DNA from 4 places in the Sedimentitalea todarodis genome. Region 4 is predicted to be linked to each of the others. Evidence: riboswitches for the same ligand, from Rfam matches in the RefSeq annotation. Region 4 holds a riboswitch; each other region holds the start of a gene.
What was found. Region 4 has a riboswitch for cobalamin ahead of QO231_RS17815 (DUF1636 domain-containing protein). Riboswitches for the same ligand answer to the same signal wherever they lie in the genome.
Positions count from the first base shown of each region.

Region 1: another riboswitch for cobalamin. It lies ahead of QO231_RS16625 (ABC transporter substrate-binding protein); the one in region 4 lies ahead of QO231_RS17815 (DUF1636 domain-containing protein).
Region 2: another riboswitch for cobalamin. It lies ahead of QO231_RS21225 (ABC transporter substrate-binding protein); the one in region 4 lies ahead of QO231_RS17815 (DUF1636 domain-containing protein).
Region 3: another riboswitch for cobalamin. It lies ahead of QO231_RS21780 (energy-coupling factor ABC transporter permease); the one in region 4 lies ahead of QO231_RS17815 (DUF1636 domain-containing protein).

Region 1 covers NZ_JASMWN010000014.1:86,206-91,239, forward strand. The annotation lists gene QO231_RS16600 (heavy metal translocating P-type ATPase) at 1-868, opposite strand, end outside; gene QO231_RS16605 (hypothetical protein) at 1,153-1,281, opposite strand; gene QO231_RS16610 (hypothetical protein) at 1,342-1,542, shown strand; gene QO231_RS16615 (hypothetical protein) at 1,929-3,257, shown strand; gene QO231_RS16620 (helix-turn-helix domain-containing protein) at 3,343-3,750, shown strand; cobalamin riboswitch at 3,863-4,052, shown strand; gene QO231_RS16625 (ABC transporter substrate-binding protein) at 4,156-5,034, shown strand, end outside.
Region 2 covers NZ_JASMWN010000022.1:80,601-85,634, reverse strand. The annotation lists partial or broken gene QO231_RS21240 (IS3 family transposase) at 1-150, opposite strand, end outside; gene QO231_RS21235 (ABC transporter ATP-binding protein) at 167-937, opposite strand; gene QO231_RS21230 (FecCD family ABC transporter permease) at 937-1,995, opposite strand; gene QO231_RS21225 (ABC transporter substrate-binding protein) at 1,992-3,008, opposite strand; cobalamin riboswitch at 3,120-3,319, opposite strand; gene QO231_RS21220 (D-TA family PLP-dependent enzyme) at 3,687-4,745, opposite strand; gene QO231_RS21215 (SDR family NAD(P)-dependent oxidoreductase) at 4,755-5,034, opposite strand, start outside.
Region 3 covers NZ_JASMWN010000024.1:30,038-35,071, reverse strand. The annotation lists gene QO231_RS21800 (DsbA family protein) at 1-309, opposite strand, end outside; gene QO231_RS21795 (disulfide bond formation protein B) at 306-731, opposite strand; gene QO231_RS21790 (SCO family protein) at 728-1,324, opposite strand; gene QO231_RS21785 (MerR family transcriptional regulator) at 1,497-1,925, shown strand; gene QO231_RS21780 (energy-coupling factor ABC transporter permease) at 1,999-2,679, opposite strand; cobalamin riboswitch at 2,724-2,933, opposite strand; gene QO231_RS21775 (alkaline phosphatase) at 3,187-4,662, opposite strand; gene QO231_RS21770 (transglutaminase-like domain-containing protein) at 4,823-5,034, shown strand, end outside.
Region 4 covers NZ_JASMWN010000016.1:53,719-58,752, forward strand. The annotation lists gene QO231_RS17805 (manganese-dependent inorganic pyrophosphatase) at 1-264, shown strand, start outside; partial or broken gene QO231_RS17810 (DUF6552 family protein) at 340-585, opposite strand; cobalamin riboswitch at 962-1,156, shown strand; gene QO231_RS17815 (DUF1636 domain-containing protein) at 1,245-1,634, shown strand; gene cobW (cobalamin biosynthesis protein CobW) at 1,634-2,689, shown strand; gene cobN (cobaltochelatase subunit CobN) at 2,704-5,034, shown strand, end outside.

The DNA.
Region 1 (5,034 bases), on a different contig from region 4:
GGCCCTTCGCGCGGGCCTCCAGCCAGCGGCCCAGAAGGATCAGCACGACGATGACGGCCGCCGCCTCGAAATAGACCGCGCGCGATCCCGCGGGCAGCAGCGTCGTGGCGAAAAGTGCCACGAGCGAATAGATGTAGGCCGCCGATGTGCCAACCGCGACAAGGCTGTTCATGTCCGGCGCGCCTTTCAACAGTGCCGGGAAACCGCGTGTGTAAAAAGTACGTCCCGGCCCAAACAGGACCGCCGTGGTCAGTGCGAACTGGATCATCCAGCTGGCCCGATGGCCGATGGTGTCACCGATCAGACCGTGCATGCCAGGGATCAGATGTGCGCCCATCTCGAGCAGGAACACGGGCAGGGCGAGGGTCGCTGCCACGACAGTCCGGCGCGCCAGATCCCGCGCTTCTTCGCTTTTGCGGGCTCCTGCGTCTTCCGATGAATTGTCTGCAGCCTGCGTGGCAGAGTAACCTGCGTCGCTGGCAGCCTTGATGAGGTCGACAACCGCGACCGCGCTTTCCAGATAGGTGACCGTTGCGGTTTCCGATGCTAAGTTGACGTTCACGTCCAGCACGCCCGGCAGCACGGCCAGTGCCTTTTCCACCCGACCGACGCACGAGGCACAGGACATGGATGCGATGTTCAGACGTACGCTCCGGGTCCGGGCCGGATAGCCGATCTCCTGAAGGGCTGTCGCGATTTCGGTGATGCGCTCCGGTGCGTCGATCTGCGCCTGAGCGGTCTCGTTGGCGAGATTGACACGGACATCGCTGACCCCCGGCAGAGCCGTGAGGCTACGTTCCACGCGCCCCACGCAGGAAGCACAGGACATGTTTTGCAGGGAAAGTCGAAGGGGGCGCGGATCCGACATGAGAATCTCCTTGATCTGATCCTCCGACAGATAGGGTCTCCAGTTACTGGAAGGTCAATAGGCATGTAAAATAAAATTCTGGCCATCGACCTTCCTGCGCCGGAACGCCCTACATGCATGTCGTCAAAGGAGATTGCGATGATCAGATTAAGCGTACCGAACATGAGTTGCGGCCATTGTACCGCTTCCATCCAAAGGGCCATCTTGGCTGTCGTAGCCGCCATCGTCCTTCGTCGTCGCCTCTGCAAGCTTCCTGGGGGCGTCTGATCCCGCCAGCCGAAGGGTTACCCCCGCCCCGGAAATCGCCCGCCGCCGACCTCCACGCGCCCTGCAATACGATCCGCCGCCAGGGCCGATACGGATATGAGCGCAGTCGAAATGGCGAAAGCGGCATAGTTCGCTGTCTGCGTCATGCGATGTTCCATGCGTTCAATCCCATCGTCCGTTGCAGGTTACGGAGCGGCTGCTCCCCAATGGTTGAGAAGTACCTCATCACATTGGGCGCGCAAGTCTATCCGAACCGTTCTGTGAAAATCCGCGATTATTGTCTTCAGGCTAAATTGTTTAATCTGGCAACAGCAACCAATCAAATTGCAGTTGCAACGGCCAGCCAGATTTACACGGCCCCCCGGCGGGTCGGCCTGCCGGAGCAGGCCTGCCACCGGATCGTGTAGCCTGGAGACTTTAAAACCAACAGCATTGTGTTCGCGATCGAATGCAGAATCGTCAAATTTCAACCGCTACAAATACTATCGAGAAAACTGCGTGCTTAACGCAGAATTCTACAGTCTCGGTGTTTGGCTGAGCTGATTGCCTAGCGGGAGGAACTTGGTAGTTCTTTGAAAAGATCGGTTTTTGTAGTATTCTCTGCAAGCGCCGGACCCTGAAGTGAATGCCCCAGCCAACTCTAATTGGCTTTCCATGTTCGTCCGGTGAGCCGTCATCACGGCTCCCCAAATTTGGATGAGTAAGAGCACACGAATGAATTGATTTTGGCGCCCGCAATCGGAAGGGAACTCACATTGGTTTCGACTGGTCGGGCCCTTTGGAAGGACAAAATATGGTCGGCCTGAACCGCGACATCAACTATCTACCGCCAGAAGAAATCGCCATTCTCCTTAATGTGTCCGAGGATGTTTTGGCCCCCCTTCTCGATCGGAGGTCCCAGCGTCCCCTCTGGTCGGGCGACGACCTGCTTGAGGTTGTCGAGGTCGACCCAGCAAGGCTGCAAGAGCTTGACGAAATGGGCCTGTTGAACTTTGGGAACCCATTGGTCACGCAGGCGCCGCAGCCATTGCCATTACCCGAAGAAATCACTCCTCCGATTGCTCGTCCTTCGATCCCAGCCCACCCGGCACCATTAACGGAAGTCTTGTCTGGCCTATCGCAGCTCTTTTCTGGCCTTTCGACGATGTCAGCGATGGAGGCCCGTGATGAACCGGCGGCCAAACGGCGAGGCGGGCTTCCGCCTCTTGCTGAAGGTCAACACCGGAGCCTTTCGGATGCGAAGGTCAGTCTCCACGAACTGCGATCCGGTTGGATGCACCGACCACCCACGACGCCGGGCGATGCGCCGGGCCCTTACGGGCATCATACCTATTGGGTCGAAGTCATTCCGCCCTGCTATTGTCTCTACGTCTGGATTTTGAAGGGTCGGCAGGTCGGTGGACGGGAAGTAGGCGCTTCTGCGCTAGCTGCCGGAGCGACCGGCATGGGCATTTCACTGCGCCCGGCCCCTGCCTCGGTCGACAAGGTGGTGGAAGACATCCATCACGCCAACACGATCTTCGCGCCGTCGGGGTTTCAATTTTGTCTATGCGGTGTGCGCGTGCTCGATCCGACTGAAATGAATTCGTCGCAGGGCGACCCAAACCTTGCCGACACGCTCTTCACCAACACCGGAGTCATCTACAGCAAGGACGATACAGAACCCAAGAAGATCCGGCCGTTCCAATGGTTGTTCGATGGTTTTCAGTACGATGCGACCCTCGACTTCAAGCGGCGCTGTGTTCACATATTCTATGCCTCCGACGTTCAGCGTTCGCCCCAGAAACCTGACGATCAAAACGGCAAGGTACTCGGCGTGGGCGGTCCACTGGAGACGCACCGCCGGGACAAGCGCATGACCCCTGTGGGCATTGTTGAGGGGGGTGGCGATACCATCGCCCACGAGATCGGTCATGGCCTGGGACTTCTTCATCCTGACAGAGACATATCGAAAGAGCCGCTGCGGCCCGGAGAACCGCGGCACGATCCCAACAATGCGACGGACCGCAACAACTTGTTGCTGAAGGCACCGACGGGCGAGGACCTCAATAGCTATCAGGCCGAGTTCCTGAAGCTATCCATTTCCGCAAACGGGCTCTCGCTGGGTTGTCCGGGAAGCTGAAGAAATTGCTCAGTTATACTCGGAGTCTTTGACTTGCCGAATTTGGCGACTTGACGTTGAGGCTTGGAACGATTCGGGTAAGCCAATGATCCGGAACAACTTTCTTTCCCCAGCGGAACGCCTCAAACTTGAGTGCTGCGTGCGCATTCAGCGCGAGGACCATGGCGTCGCGCGGAGGGCGAATGCGATCCTGCTGCTCGACGATGGCGAGAATTGCGTGCAGATCGCGAAATTTCTGTACTTGGACGACGACACCATTCGCAGTTGGTACAAGTCTTATCGGGACGGTGGCTGGGAAGCGCTTGCCCTTGATGGCTGGAAGGGCGGCAAGTCTCGCATGACCTCTGATCAGGAAACCGTGCTATGCGACTGGCTGCAGGCTCGCTTCTGCCGATCGACAGCTGAGATCAGGACCTACATCGCTGCAGAGTTTGGTCTGGATTCTTCACATTCCGGCGGGAGTGGGGTTGAGGCACCGTGCCGCGAAATTTGACTGCGCGCCCACTCTACCGAATGCTGCGGAATCTCCGAACGGCAGCTTTGTCGGCAATTTGCGATTGGCGAAGGGCCTGCTCATTCTGTGCTTGCCGCTGGCCGTAGATCCTGCAATTGCTTGTTCCGTCGGTTTCCTCCGGGAATGAAAAGGGAATCCGTTCCGGCCTTGGCCGGGAAACGGAACTGCCCCCGCAACTGTAGGCGGCGAGCGCCTCTCGATATGCCACTGGGTGAGTTCCGGGAAGGCGAGAGGTGTCGCGACCCGCCAGTCAGGAGACCTGCCGACGCGAGTGAAACCACGATCGGACGGGGTGTGCCGGGGCGGGAAACCTGTCGCGTCCCGTATGATCGCACACTGTTTCGCGTTTTGTCCCTGCCGGTCCCATCTGACGGGAAAGAACGGATGAAACAGACACTGATCACGGCCACCCTGCTGGCCAGCGCCGCGCTGCCCCTGCATGCGCAAGAAACAACCTACCCCCTGAACCTGACGAATTGCGGCGTGGAGATGTCCTTCGACACCGCCCCGGGCAGTGCCGTGACCATCGGCCAGTCCGCGACCGAGATCCTCTATTCCCTCGGCCTTGCGCCCAAGGTCTCGGGCACCTCCGTCTGGTTCAATCCGGTCCTGCCGGAGTTCGCGGAGGTGAACGAGGGGATCGAGCGGATGGCCGACAATGATCCCAGCTTCGAAAGCGTGGTCGCGAAGAAGCCGGGGCTGGTCGCCGTGCAATATGAATGGCACGTGGGCGAAAGCGGGATCGTGGGCACCCGCGAGATGTTCCGTGACGTTGGCGTTCCGACATACATCATGCCCGCCGATTGCGACACCAAGGACAATTCCACCGGCGGGGACGGCACGCGCGTGGGCGCCTTCGACACCGCCTCGGTTTACAAGGGCATCCGCGAGCTTGCGGCGATCTTCGACGTGCAGTCGGCCGGCGAGGGTCTGGTCGCGGAACTGGAGGCATCCGAACGCGATGCTATCGCGCGTGCGGAAGGCCTCGATCTGCCGGGCGATCTGACGGCCGTCTTCTGGTTCTCTTCCGCAGATCTGGAGATTGACCCCTATGTGGCCGGGCGGCTCGGCGCGCCGGGGTACATGATGTCGAATCTCGGGATCGAGAACATCATCGAGTCCGACGAGGAATGGCCGACGGTCGGGTGGGAGAGCATCGCCCGCGCGGATCCAGACATCATCGTCATCGCCTACATGGACCGCCGCCGCTTCCCGGCGGACGACGTGGAGAAGAAACTCGCGTTCCTGCGCACCGATCCCGTG
Region 2 (5,034 bases), on a different contig from region 4:
ATCGCGCCGTTCTTCGTCGCGCGTCCGATGTTTCTGTCGCGTGACCTTCTGTCGTTTCAAGAGATGGAAGAAGTTCTCCGCGACGGCATTGTCACGACAATTGCCTCTGCGGCCCCTCACGGAGTGTTCCAGTTTGTGTTCGCACAGGAACGTGCCACATCGGCTCTTATCCTGTGCGCGCGCTATGAAAACGGATGATAGCGGTGCCATCGAAGGGGTCGGTCATGAAGTGTCCGCAGACGCCAAAGGTATCGCGCAGACGCGCTTCGGTCAGGATTTCGGATGGCGCGCCGAGCGCGACGATGCGTCCAGCCTCCATCACGCAAATCCGGTCGCAAAGCAGGGCTTGGTTCAGGTCATGCAGCGCGATCACAGATGTAACCGGCAGGCCCCTGACCAGGTGAAGGATGGCAAGTTGGTGGCCGATATCCAAGTGGTTGGTGGGTTCGTCCAGCAACAGGATGTCCGGCGCTTGCGCGAGCGCCCGGGCGATCTGGACGCGCTGGCGTTCGCCCCCCGACAGCGTGTGCCATAACCGGTCTTCAAAGCCTTTCAGGTCGACAGCGGCCAACGCGCTGGCGACGATGGCATCATCTTCTGACCGCCATGTCCTGAGTGCCGTCAGGAAGGGTGTGCGGCCAAGCTCCACCGCTTCACGTACAGTGATGCGATCCTCGGTGTTGGCATGTTGTTCGACCAGGGCCAGCTTGCGGGCAATGTCGCGTTGGCGCATGTTTGACATGGGCGTTTCGCCCAGGCACACGCGACCCGAAGACGGCTTTTGAATACCGGCCAACATGCGAAGCAAGGAGGATTTCCCGGATCCGTTCGGGCCGACCAGCCCCAGCATTTCGCCTGTCCGAACCTTGAGGGTCGCATCGGATACAATCGTCTTTTCCTTGACCGACCAGCCAAGCGCATTGCAACTCAAAGACATCACACGGTCCTCCGTCCGATTAGGATCAGGGCGAAAACCGGAGCGCCCACCAGCGCGGTGACGACCCCGATGGGCAGAACCTGCCCGGGAATGATCATGCGGGAAATCACATCTGCAGCGATCAGAAACACGGCCCCTGCAAGCGCCGAGGCCGGGATCAGCGCACTGTGCCTTGTGCCCACGATCCGGCGCATGGCGTGTGGGATGACCAACCCGACAAACCCGATGGAGCCGGTAACCGACACCATCACCGCTGTCACCAAGGCGGCCACGCCAATCAGCCCCACCTGGACGCGTCTAACTGCAATCCCCAACGACGCGGCGCTGTCGGCTCCAAAGGTAAACGCATCAAGCGCGCGTACATTGGCGAGGCAGGCGAAAAGCCCGATCAGCGTTGCGGGGATCACGCTGATGGTATCGGACCAGCGGACGCCACTGAGATTGCCCATGAGCCAGAACATGATGCCGCGCGCCTGTTCGGCGCTGGCGGATTTGGCGATCATGAAAGCGGTCAGCGCGCTGAACAGTTGCGATCCGGCAATGCCGGCCAAGACGATCACGCCTGCCGCCCGCAATCCCGCGCCGCCCCCTGCGGCATGGGCCAGCATGGCCACGAAGCCAAAGGCAAATATCGCCCCGGCAAAGGCCCCGACCGATAGTGAAACAGCACCGGCGCCGATGCCCATGACGGTGACGGCGACGGCGCCGCTGGACGCACCTGCGGAAATGCCAAGGAGATAGGGGTCAGCCAGCGCGTTGCGCAACAGTGCCTGCAGGACGACGCCCGACAGGGCCAGCCCCGCGCCGCAACAGGCGGCTACAACCGCCCGCGCAAAACGGTAGTTCCAGACAATGCCTTCGTCGATCCTGTCGACCGGATAATCCGCGCCGAACATCTTGTTGGCCAGCACCTGCGCCACCACATCCCAGGGAATCGGGGTTTCGCCAAGCGCTGTGCCAGCCATCAACGCAATCAGCAGCACGGGCGGTGCAATCACCGCCCAGTGCCAAGCTCTGCCTGATACGGACCGGCTCACCTGCCGGTCAATCACGGTCATTTCAAATCATACCCTGCCAATGCATCCGCCACCTGATCGAGCGCATAGATTGCGCGGACGGTCGGGCTCATGGCGTGGGCATCGATGGTGATGATACGCCCTTTTTTCACGGCAGCCATTTCGCGTGCCACCGGATCGTTCATCAGGAATTCGCGCTTTTTCTCGATGTCGTCGGCCGGGAACCGGCGGCGGTCCATTTCGGCGATCACGATAAAAGTCGGGTCCGCCTTGGCCAGCGTTTCCCAGCCCACGCTTGGCCACTCCTCGTCCGAAGTCACGACGTTTTCGACGCCCAGCTTGTCCATCATGTAGGCCGGCACACCCTTTTGCCCGGCGACGAATGGATTGGTATCAATTTCGGCCGAAGAGAACCAGAACAGGCCAGATGTGCCGTCGGGCAGGCTCAGTCCGCTTGCCTTTTCGATCGCCTTGGATTCGCTTGCTTTCAAATCTTCGATCAGTGCGGCGCCTCTGTCCTGCACGTCGTAGATCTCGGAAAGCTGGGCGATCGATTTGTACAGCTGGTCGGTCGAAAACAGCTCTGACCGTGTCCCATCCAGCCCCACGAGGTTGTCCTTTTTCTCGCATTCGGTGGGCATGACATAGGTTGGTACGCCGACGTCATGAAACATCTCGCGGGTGCCAACGATGCCTTCCGGGCCCACATGCCATTCGTACATCACTGTCACGAGGTCGGGCTTCTTGTTGACCACACTCTCAAAGCTGGGATCGTTGTCGGCCAGCCGCTCGATGCCGTCATTCAATTCCTCGAATTGGGGCAGGACCGGGTTGAACCATACCGCTGTACCAGAAACCGTGTCGCCCAGCCCGAGCAGGTAGAGCAGTTCGGTCGTGGATTGACCCAAGGCCACCGTATTTTCCGGGGGCCCCTCGAATGTCAGGGTGTGGCCACAATTGGCGATTGTCAGCGGATAGCTGGTCTGCTGCGCTGTGACAGCAGTAGACGTCAGGACCAGCGCCATCACCCCGGGCGCAATCAAGTGTTTCGTCATCAAATGGCTCCTGTGCCATTGGTGGGCTAAGGCATGGGGCAAGATCGAAAGACAAGGAAAGCGGATAATCCCGCCCGATGACAACCACGATCCACCCCGGACATCCCCGCCCGGTTACAGTGTGCGTCGGTAGGTCTCCTGACTCGCGGCTCAGCGCCTTGTTCCACCTTCCCGGGTTGTCATGGCCCAGTGGTTACTTCAGAACGTGGCTCGCCGCTCACAGTTGCGGGGGCAGTTACGTTTCACGCGCTTGGGGCGCGCTGCGAATTCCCTATTATTTTCTAAAGAAAACCGACGACCCTTGATAGAAGGAAATATTCTGCGATGCAAGATCAACGCCATTCGAGTGTTGCCAGAAATCGGGTTGCTTTCCGGAGGTGGTTTGATGGGATGTTCTGGCGTCAGCTATGCGAGCTGCGAAACGTGAGGAACTCCTCAGCGAATTGGATTAAGTTGAAAAAATAGCAAAATGACGAACGAATTGGACCGATTCTGACCGGTTTGCGAACGAGTGCAAGTGACGCCGAGGAGGACCACCGACTGGTGCAGGCTTTCGATGAATTCAGCCTTTGGGGTCAGCGCGGTGCGGTTAATATGTGACCCGGAAAAATGGGTCTAATCCCTGAGTCACCTGATCGCTTCTCGGACCGGACCTACGCAACAATCGCCAAGATCCATTTAGCGGAGACGGCCCCGCGAGGTGATCGGGGCCGTCTCTTCAATCCGAGAATTGCGCATCAGGTATACATGATCAAAGAGGTTGGTGACGACACAGCAGTGATTGGGAATGATCTGTAACCGCTCGCCGATTTCAGGGCGATGCGCGCAAGCTGACAGATCAACGATGCCGTGCTCCTCGGACAGTGCTGTGATTACGGCCTCCGGATAGGTCGTGATGTGCCCATGCCCCTCCGCACCACAAAGATCGGCGGCCAATGCCTTGGAACCACTGTCCAGAATGGCACGATCCGGCGTTGGGCGGCTGACAACTGTCGCAAGCACGGTCAGGGCGCAGCGATCCAATGCGCCATGCCCCCAGGCCACCTGCATCCGATCCCCATAGATATAGGTTCCCGGCCGGTACTCGTTCGCCGCGGGGATTTCGGCGGCGCGCATCAGGTCCGGGGTTCCCCCAATGGAAACCCGTTCGGGTGGAAGGCCCGCCGCCGTCAGTGCGTCAATGGCGTCTGTTAGCCAAGTCTGCACATGCTGTGTCTTGCCCTGAGGTGGATAGCTCATCAAGCCAGCAAAGGTCAGGCCGGGGGCGGCGTCAATGACTGTTGCCAGATCAACAGCCTCGTGGGCCGTTTGCACCCCGCAACGCCCCGCGCCGGTGTCACATTCGACCAGGACGGCCAACGGATGCGAGGGATCTGTGAAACGTGCTGCATAGCCAGCAATGGTTGGCGCATTGTCCGCTGTCACGCAGAGTGTAGTGCGCTGGTGCAGCGCATGAAGCCGATCCAGTTTGGTCCGACCCAGGATGTTGTAGGGCAGGAAGACATCATCCATCCCGCCATCCGCCATCGCTTCGGCTTCGCCCAGCTTCTGAGCGGTGATCCCCACGGCGCCCAGATCCTGTTGCAACCTGGCAAAGCGCGGCAGTTTGTGGGTCTTGACGTGTGGTCGCAAGATCAGACCGTGTGCATTGGCATAGTCTTGTGCGGCCTTCAGGTTGGCATCGACCTTGTCGAGGTCGATCAAAACGGAAGGCGTGTCTACGTCATTGATATCCATGTCGGACCCTTATCTGATGGCATCTAGAAACGGCAGGTTGCCCGCTGACAGCCCGGCATCGACGGCGAGGGTGGTGCCGGTGATGCCCGATGCCAGATCCGAGGCCAGAAACAGAACCGCATTTGTCACTTCCTCAGGGGTCACGATACGGCCCATGGGATAGATGCTTTGCAGCTTGTCCAAAATCGTGGGGTCCGCCGCAAGCCGGTGTTCCCACGCTCCGGTCCGGATGGAGGCGGGCGCAACGGCGTTGGAGCGAATACCGTTGGGTGCCTCTTCGACTGCAAGG
Region 3 (5,034 bases), on a different contig from region 4:
CGCGCCATGAAATGGGGTGTATCGCAATACGACGCGGACCTGATCGCCGTGTTCCGCCATGATGTCCTTTATGATCGGATAGAAAGCACGGCAGGCTTCGCAAGCGGGATCGAAGAACTCCACAATTGTGACCGGCGCGTCTTCGGGTCCCATGATAGGTGAGTAGGGACGCATGAGTGCTTCGGCGATTTCGGGTTGGACCGGATCAACCTGGGCAACCGGGCCAGGGCGGGACTGATACCAAACGGCGGCGGCAAAGACTGCAAGGCCGACAAGTAAGACCGATAGAACTAGAGATTTGTTTTTCACGCGCGCGGCTCCTTCAGAGAGAAAAATGACAAGAACCCGATAAACGCAAAGGCAATCAGCGCCAACAGCGGGATAGGGATTCCAAGAAACAGCTGATTGTCGCCGGTGCAGGACGGGCCAGTCGCCGTGCAGGGTTGGATCGGCTCGGGCAAAACTCCAGTATAGAGACCAAGATGCCAAAGCGCGATAGCAGCGCCACCGAGGGCAAGCGCAACGCCGTAGCGACCGACCCGATGATCCTCGAACCACAGACCAAGGCCCAGAAGGACGGCCAGAGGGAACATAAACGCACGCTGAAACCAGCACAGATTGCACGGAGCCTGCCCCAGAACCTCACCGATATAGAGCACGGCCAAGGAACTCCCCAAAGCGACGATCCACGCGGCGGTCAAAGCCGTCTCTTTTGACATCACCCGGCTCATATCGACATCCGCGCCTTCAGATCGGCAAGGATCTCCTCTGCCGGCGTGCCATATGTCCAGGCACCGACATATCCGCCTTGCGGATCAAAGAGAAACAGCTGAGACGAATGCCCCATCGTGTATCCGTCGGGCGAAGCGGCTTCCTCAATCTTTTCGTAGTAGATGCGAAATGTCTTGGACGTTCTCTCAATTTGATCAGCGGTGCCTGTCAGTCCGATGATGTTTGCGTCAAAATATGGGATAAACTCAGCAAGCGCTTGCGGCGTGTCGCGTTCTGGATCAATCGAGAAAAAAAGCGGCTGGACTTGTGTCGCATCGGAGCCGAGCCCGTCCATCACAGCGGCTACCTCCGCCAGAGTTGTGGGGCACACGTCGGGGCAATTCGCAAAGCCAAAGAAAACGAGCATCCAGCGCCCTGCGAGATATTCGTCTGTTTGGACCATCCCATTATGATCGGTCAGTTCGAAATCCGCCCGGAACGCGGGCTCATAAGCGCGCTGTTCGACTCTGGTAGAAACTTGCAGCCAGACGAACCCCACGATCGCGATCGCAGCGAGTCCCCAAAGCACTTTTTGTAACGCAGATAATCTCATTGGTCGTTTTGCGCCCGATTCCGCCCATTTTTCGTGCGTTCTAAATGTTCTAGCTGCTAGAGGTTCAAGCTGTTTCTTGGCACAGAGGCGGTTTGTCACGGACCCGTGAACAGACCAGTGGCTTGTGCATGCCAATAGCTATAGCTACCAACACTATAGATATGGAGGTTACATGCTTACGATTGGCAGTTTGGGAAAGAAGACCGGAACAAAGGTTCAGACCATCCGGTACTATGAGCAGATCGGTTTGATGCCCGAACCGGGTCGCACAGAAGGCGGACAAAGGCGTTACGGCGATGATGAAGTCGATCGGCTGTCCTTTATCCGGCACGCACGTCAGTTGGGGTTTCCCCTTGAAGCGATCCGCGAGCTTCTTGATCTCAGTGATAATCCCGACCGCTCCTGCCATGAGGCGGATTCCATCGCCCGGCGGCAACTCAAGCAGGTAGAATTAAGGATGGATCGGCTGAAAGCGCTGCGCACAGAGCTGAAGCGCATGATTCATGAATGCAGCGGGGGGAATACGGCGGACTGTAAGGTTCTCGAAGTCTTGCGCGATCATTCGGAGTGTCTGACCGACCATGATGCAATCGGCGCGTAGTCGCGCCAATTGCTCGCATTCCAAAACGGTGTGTAAAACGACAATGGTCGGTCGTACTTGGTTACTAATTACCTTAAGCAGGTTGATAGAGCCGGGCGTGCGGAAGGCCTGTGTTCTCGAACCTCCGGAATGTCTTTGCCAAAGCCAGAGCACCAAGGTCAATGATAGGTTCAAGCAATACAACGATGATGTAGACTGAGGCGAATGCACCTGCATTTGCTAAGGTCTCTGCTGTAAATCCTTGCCCGTAGAATACCCAGAATGCCACCCATGCGACAATTCCACCTTGGAACACCGCAGATAGCTTCGCGGCTTGGCCATAGGTTACTTCAGTGTAAGGGGTGTCGGCCGGTATAATTCGTTGAGCCAATGCCGCCATCGCCAAAACTGGCAGAATGAGCGTGGTCAGGTTCATTCCCAACTGCGGAATGTCTGTGGGTGAAAACAGGAAGCTTTGCGCGACAAGACCAAAGATCAGACCAATAGCTGTTGGAACTGTGCCGAGGATCAGGAAAAGTGTGGTCCCAAGTATCAGATGTACTTCTGACACTCCAACAGGTGGATGCGGCAGAAATTCAAAGAATCCGAGCACCATCGCGCTTGCCGCAGCGGAGCGTCCGACCAAAGCTAAGATGTTACCGTTCTGCTTCACGTGATCAACAGCGAGCTTGGCGACAATTCCAACTGAGGCAACGCCAGTCGCGGTTCCCAGTACGAGTTTTGCGCCGTCCACGACGCCAGGTTCAATATGCATTAGTTCGTCCTTTCTGCACCCATCGTGCAAGATGCCTCCCTAGAGGCGTCACAGTGTACCTGGCAGGTTTCCTGACTCGCGCTTCATCGCGGCAATTCCACCTTCCCGGATCTCTCCAGTGGTATTCGGAATGCAGCTAACGCTCACAGTTGCGTGGGCAGTCTCGGATCAGGACAGGACTTGATGTCCCTACCGCGTTCCCATTTACCCCGCCGCCGCAAATCGGCTTTGGGACCAAGTCCGAGCACCTGATATCCTCGGCCTGCCCGAGTCAAGATGGTTTGTAGAATGCAGTTGGTGTGTAGTCGCTGTGGCAACCAAATTTAGCCCAAGTATGATGCGAAATAACACAAAACTACTCCATCAAACAGCTAGTTACATCAACTCATCTCTTCAACTTTCCGAGAAAAACTAAGCCCAGGACGGATCTCCCTGGTCTCCATCCGAAAAAGCAAAACATCCCCAAGAGCGGAACTCTTGGGGATGTCGTGATCAGACCAAATCAGATTATTCGGCCGTCGCGGCATAGTTCATGATGTGAAAAATCATGTTCTGTTCAATTGTGCCATCGACAAGGTGTGCCCACGGGCCTTTGGCATAGGCGGCGACATCCTCACCCGAATGGGTTTCGGAGGACTTGGGAACCACCGCCTGCTGCAAATAGTCCAGGTCTGTCGCGGCCTCTTCGGTGAGCACCGGTCGCGTACCAAAGAAAGAACCATCCGCTTGTTCGGTCAGAACCGATCCCGCACCGTTCAGGTAGCCTGCGACGGTGAACGGCTTATTGTCGGCTCCCAATTCGGGCTCTCCGGTATGCGCCACGCCTTCGCCGTCGATGCCCATGCACAGGCCAAGGATGTCCGACCCACGCCCGCAATAACCATTGAAGGCAAGTGCATGTTCATGATCAGCCGTCACGATGATCAGGGTGTCGGCATCGTCCGTCAGTTCATCAGCGATCGCGACGGCGTCGGAGAACGCCTTTTGGTCACGTACCGCGCGTGCAAGGTTGCCGCCGTGGTTGGCATGGTCCACGCGACCCGCTTCGACCTGAAGAAAGAAGCCATTGTCCCCCGATTTTGCCTGAAGCGCCTGGATGGCCGCACCGGTCATGTCGGCCAGGCTGGGTTCGTCTTCGCGGTCAGCTTCGTACATCATGTGGCTGCTTTCAAACAACCCGAGGATCGGGGTCCCATCCAAAGGGGTGTTTTCGAAAGACGCCTGATCGGTCGCCAAATGAGCGCCTAGTTCGCTTTGGGCTACGTCCATCAGATTGACCCCGTCTTCGCGGCGCCCGCCTTCGTCACCATGAAAGTTGCGCATGCCGCCGCCCATGGCGACGTCGATCATCCCGGAACGCATGGCCTCGATCAGCTGCGTCGCAATGTCAGTCTGGGTGTCGCAACCTTCAGGCACTGACGCCTCGAAATTGCGGTCCACTGTCTTTGCATAGGCCGAGGCCGGCGTTGCATGTGTGATGCGCGCTGTGGAGACAATGCCGGTTTCTTTTCCCATCTCACTCATAAGTTCGTTCATGGAGGCAACGGTATTGCCCGGCAGCGTCGAACAGTCGCCGCGGTTCACGTTTTCATTCACACCGATGATGCCAGCCTTGGTCTTGATCCCGGCCATCATGGCCGTGCCTGTTCCAGCGCTGTCCGGCGTCTGGGCATTAACGTTGTAGGTCTTGACCAGAGCGAGGTTTGGAAAGGCCTCCTGGGGTTGAACATACTCATCACCAAAGCCGCCCTCTTGCTGGCCTGCAAACAGACGCGATGCGTAGTTTGTACCAACGCCGTTGCCGTCAGAGATCATCAAAATGATGTTGACGGCTCTGTTGGTATTGGGCAGTTTTGCCAACTCTTCGGCCAGACGCTCTTGGCCGGATACGAACCAATCATTTTCTGCCTGCGGCAGGTCTTGTGCTGTCGCCATGCCTGATACCGCGATGGCAAGGGCGGATACCGCTGTTAACGTCTTCATAGTTTTGCTCCTGAAAAGAGGGATGAGTTTGCAGCGAAGATGCGGGTCTTAAGCATCAGATTTGTGACAGCGTGTGCTAAACTAAAATGAAATTTGGATCTTGAATCTATAGTGACTGTAGCAATTACATCTTCACGTAGACGATTCGAGGAGATATAAAATGAGCGCGAATGATCGGCTGTTGGCAACAACCCCAATCCTGAACTTCGACCACCCGTCGATTGCACAATTGATCGAGGACCGAGGGTGGAAAGCCCTTTCTCAACATGACCGGATCGGCGCTGTCTACGATTTCGTCCGCAATGAAATTGCCTTTGGGTACAACCGCGCTGACCACATCTCGGCCGCCGAGGTGCTCGCTGACGGTTTTGG
Region 4 (5,034 bases):
GAAACCACGTCACCCGCCACGGTTCTGGACCGCAAGGCCAGCCTGATCGAGACGATGCCCGCCGTCGCGTCGGAGGATGGCGTTGATCAGGTCCTTCTCTTTGTCGTCGATATCCTGAACGAAGAAGCCACGCTGCTGGTCCCCAACGATCTGGTGAAGACCGTCGCCGCCAAGAGCTTTGACGCCACCGCAACCGGTGACAGCGTGGTTCTGCCCGGCATCGTCAGCCGCAAGAAACAGATCATTCCCAATCTCAAGATCTGAACGAACGTCAGAGGACCCCGTCACAATCGCCGGGGTCCTGCTTGAATGGGTTGACCCCACATCTCCGCCCGAACCGCTCGTCATTCCAGCAAGCATGGCGCCGAGGGCAACGAGGTGAACCAACATCAAGGCTTTGTCTTTCCACATTGCCCCAACGGCAAACCAGCCCAGGACACCGATCAGAAAGAAGTAGAGATTCCACGGCGTCCAGCCAAAGCCAGTCGCTGAATACCCCATGATCTGAACGATCGACGCACCCCATTTGACAGCAAATATGACGCGGTCCTTCGAAGGGCTCGCGAACGCGACATTAGCCAGCATGGCCCAACCCTCCTTCAACGCGCCCAGTTGCTTCAGCGTCGTAAAAACGCGAAAGAAGATCGCCTCCCCCGAAACAGCAACCATACGCGGGATCAACCAATATAAATTCAACAGGCATTTACTTCACCATACTCTGTTTGATCCTCATATACTCCTCATGATGCAGCTGAACACGCCAGAACCGATCCTTCATGACGATAGAAATACTACTTCCTATGAACGACTTTCCATCAATTTGGGCGGCCGCAACCTATCGAGCGTGTCGTCTCGCAACTGAACAGAGACGCAGAATCTGAGCACAGCCTGCACCGACAGCATTTGGTGATGCGCAAGTGACCCGGTTCGCTCCAAACGCTTGACAACGCCGCGCCCCTTGGTCATTCCGCAACATGTTGGTTTCTGCGAAAGCAGATGAAAAGGGAATGCTTGACGCAGCCGTCCCCGCGACCGTGACCGGAGAGGTCGCCCAAGCCACTGGCCGATATCGGTCGGGAAGGCGGGCAGACCGCCAGAAAGCCGCCGCTTTCTGACATCCGCAAGCCGGGAGACCTGCCAGCACGAAATGACGTTGGCCGGGCGGGGTGTCTTGGTCACGGGCCCGGCACCCGCTTTGCCCGCGATCTCCCCGCCTCCCGGCTGCCCGAAAGAGGTGAACACGGATGACAGAGCCGATGCCCGATGTCGCGCCCGTAGAGTTGCTGGTCTGCCTGACCTGCCGGCGTGGCCAGCCGACCGACACCGAAGGCACGCGCCCCGGCGCGATGCTGCATGAGGCACTGGCGGGCCAAGACCTGCCGGCGGGTGTCACCCTGCGAGGGGTCGAATGCCTGTCCAACTGCGATCATGGCTGCTCTATCGTGTTTCGTGGCGGCGGAAGTCGCTGGACCTATGTCTATGGCAATTTTGACGAGACCACCGACGCGCCGATGATCCTTGATGTCGCTGCCCGCTATCACGCCGCGCCCGACGGGCTGGTCCCGTGGCGCGAGCGCCCTGTCCATTTCCGCAAGAACTGTATCGCCCGTATCCCCCCGATTGGAGAGACCTGATGTCCAACCTGTCCAAGCTGCCCGTCACCGTGATCACCGGATTTCTCGGTTCTGGCAAAACCACCCTCATCCGCCACCTCATGCAGAACCCGCAAGGCAAGCGTCTGGCCGTGGTAGTCAATGAATTCGGTGATGTCGGCGTCGATGGCGACATCCTGAAATCCTGCGCCATCCCGGATTGCCCGGCCGAAAACATCATGGAACTGTCCAACGGTTGCATCTGCTGCACCGTGGCCGACGACTTCATCCCGACCATCGAAGCCCTGATGGCGCTGGACCCGCGCCCGGATCATATCCTGATCGAGACCTCGGGTCTCGCACTTCCCAAGCCGCTGCTCAAGGCGTTTGACTGGCCCGATATCCGCAGCCGCATCACCGTTGACGGTGTCATCGCGCTCGCCGATGCCGAGGCCGTCGCCGCAGGTCGTTTCGCCCCCGACGTCGCCCGCGTCGACGCCCAGCGCGCAGCTGACGACTCGCTCGATCACGAAACGCCGCTGTCCGAGGTGTTCGAGGATCAGATCAGCTGTGCCGACATCATCCTGCTGACCAAACCCGACCTTGCCGGGCCAGACGGCGTTGCAAAGGCACGCGCCGTCATCGCCGCCCAAGCGCCCCGCCCGCTGCCCGTGATCGAGGTTGCCGAAGGGGCCGTCGACGTGCGCGTGATCCTAGGGCTCGAGGCCGCCGCCGAGGACGACATGGATGCCCGTCCCAGCCACCACGACAGCGCGGATGACCACGAACACGACGATTTTGAGAGCATTGTCGTGGATTTGCCCGAACAATCCGATCCTGCCGATCTGGTTTTCCGGATCGAACAGCTGGCGAACGAGCGCAACATCCTGCGCGTCAAAGGCTATGTTGCGGTCACCGGAAAACCCATGCGCTTGCTGGTGCAGGCCGTCGGAGCGCGCGTGCGGCACCAGTATGACCGTGCCTGGAAGCCGGATGAGGCGCGCCAGGGTCGTCTTGTCGTCATCGCGGAACATGACGACATCGATGCCGCCGCGATACGCGACATCCTTACCTGCCTGCCGACAGCGGCAGAGTAGGGAAGCGTGCCACGATGCATGTCGTCTTTCGCGAAAGCCACGGGCTAGAGGAAACGGACACCCCGACCGATCTGGGCCAAAGCCCGGCGGAGTTGGTGGTTCTGTCGTTTTCCGACAGCGATCTGGGCGCGTTTGCGTCCGGCTGGCATCGTGGCGGCGGTCCGGACGGGCGTATGCCATCTCTGCGGTTGGCCAATCTCGCCGCGCTGAAGCACCCGCTTTCGGTCGACACCTATGTCGAACAGACGCTCGAAGGCGCCAAGGGCATTCTGATCCGCCTTATCGGAGGCGTGCCTTACTGGACCTACGGCCTGCAACAGGTCCAGTCGCTCGCCGCGCGCAACGGGCTGGCGGTGGCGGTTTTGCCCGCAGACGGGCGGCACGATCCCCGGCTTGACGACTGTTCCACCCTGCCCCGCTCGACCCTTCGGCGACTGCAACTTCTCTGTGACACTGGCGGCACCGTGGCCGCACAGGCGGCGCTCGCGCAGTTCGCGTTGGCGGCGGGGCTGTATGCCGGACCAGTGCGCGGGGCCAAGACCCTTCCGCAGGTCGGAGCGTGGACACCGGAACAGGGCGTCACCTGCCCCGCGACCACTTTTGACGCAACAAGCACCCGCCCTCGCATCCTCATCACCTTTTACCGCGCCTATCTGACCGCCGCCGATCTCGCACCGATCGAGGCACTGTTCACCGCATTTCGCGCGCGCGGCTTTGACGTTGGCGCGCTCTTTGCCCCGTCGCTCAAGGCCCCCGAGGCCGCAGGCTGGCTGGCACGGCAGGTTCAGACGCTCACACCCGCTGCCATCGTCAACGCCACCGCCTTCTCCGGCAAGACCGAGGGCGGCACCTCGCCGCTGGATTCCGCCGGTGTGCCGGTGTTTCAGGTGGCATTGGCCACCTCGACGCACAACGCATGGGCCGATGCCGAACGCGGGTTGTCGCCTGCCGATCTGGCGATGCACGTTGTCCTGCCAGAGGTAGATGGCCGCATCCTCACCGGTGTCGCCAGCTTCAAGGAGCCCGGCCCGCGCGACCCGGACCTGCAATTCGCCCGCTATGTTCATCAGCCGCACCCAGACCGGATAGACGCTATTGCAGACCGGGTAGTTGGGTGGGTTCGGCTGGCCCAAAAACCCAATGCCGACAAGATTCCGGTGCTGGTGCTGTCCACCTATCCCGGCAAGGATTGGCAGATGGCCCATGCGGTTGGTCTTGATGCGCTCGCCTCGACAGAAGCGATACTCGCGGATCTGGGCGCACAGGATTATGCCACCGAAACCTCTCTGACTGCCGATGACCTGGCCAATGCCCGCATCACGTGGTCGCTCACCGAGTATCGCACGGCCCTTGCAGGGCTTCCGTCCAGCCTGCAAGCCGATCTGCAAACCGTTTGGGGTGATCCGCAGGATGATCCGTCCTGCGCCGGGGAAGCCTTTCACTTTTCTGCCTTGAAACGCGGCAAGGTGATCATCGCACTGCAACCGGAACGCGGGCACATCACGACGCGCGAGGACGACTACCACGATCTGTCTCGCACCCCGCGCCATGGCTATGTCGCGTTCTACCTCTGGCTGCGCCACCGGATCGGGGCCGATGCGCTGATCCATGTCGGCGCGCATGGCACGCTGGAATGGCTTCCGGGCAAAGCGGTTGCGTTGTCCGGGTCCTGCTGGCCCGAAGCGCTGATTGGCGACATGCCGGTGATTTATCCCTTCATCGTGAACGATCCCGGCGAGGCGGCGCAGGCCAAACGCCGGATCGGCGCAGTGACGCTGGGCCATATCCCGCCGCCTCTGAAGCAGAGCGGCACACCTGACAGGATGGTGCGACTCGAAACCCTGCTGGACGAATTTTCGAACGCCGACGGGCTGGATCCGAAACGTCGTGACCGCCTGCAATCCGATATCCGCATCGAGGCCCAAGCCATCGGCGTCGAAGGTGAGTTGGGGCTGGAGCGGGCCACCAGCACCGCCGAGGCAATCACTCGCATCGACCGCTTTGTTTGCGACATCAAGGAAAGCCAGTTTGGCGACGGGTTGCATGTCTATGGTCGCCCGCCCGCCGCACAAGGCAGCTTTGCGACCGAGACCTCGGTTCAATCCGAACGCGACGGTCTGCTGGACGCGCTCGGCGGTCACTGGATCGCACCCGGCCCCAGCGGCTCGCCCTATCGGGGGCGCAACGATGTGCTGCCCACCGGGCGCAATCTCTACACCACCGACCCGCGATCCGTCCCCACCCGCAGCGCCCATGCGCAAGGCGTCAAGCTGGCCGAGGAACTGGTCCGCCGTCACCTGCAGGATGAAGGCGACTACCCCAAGGGGCTGATCGTCGATCTTTGG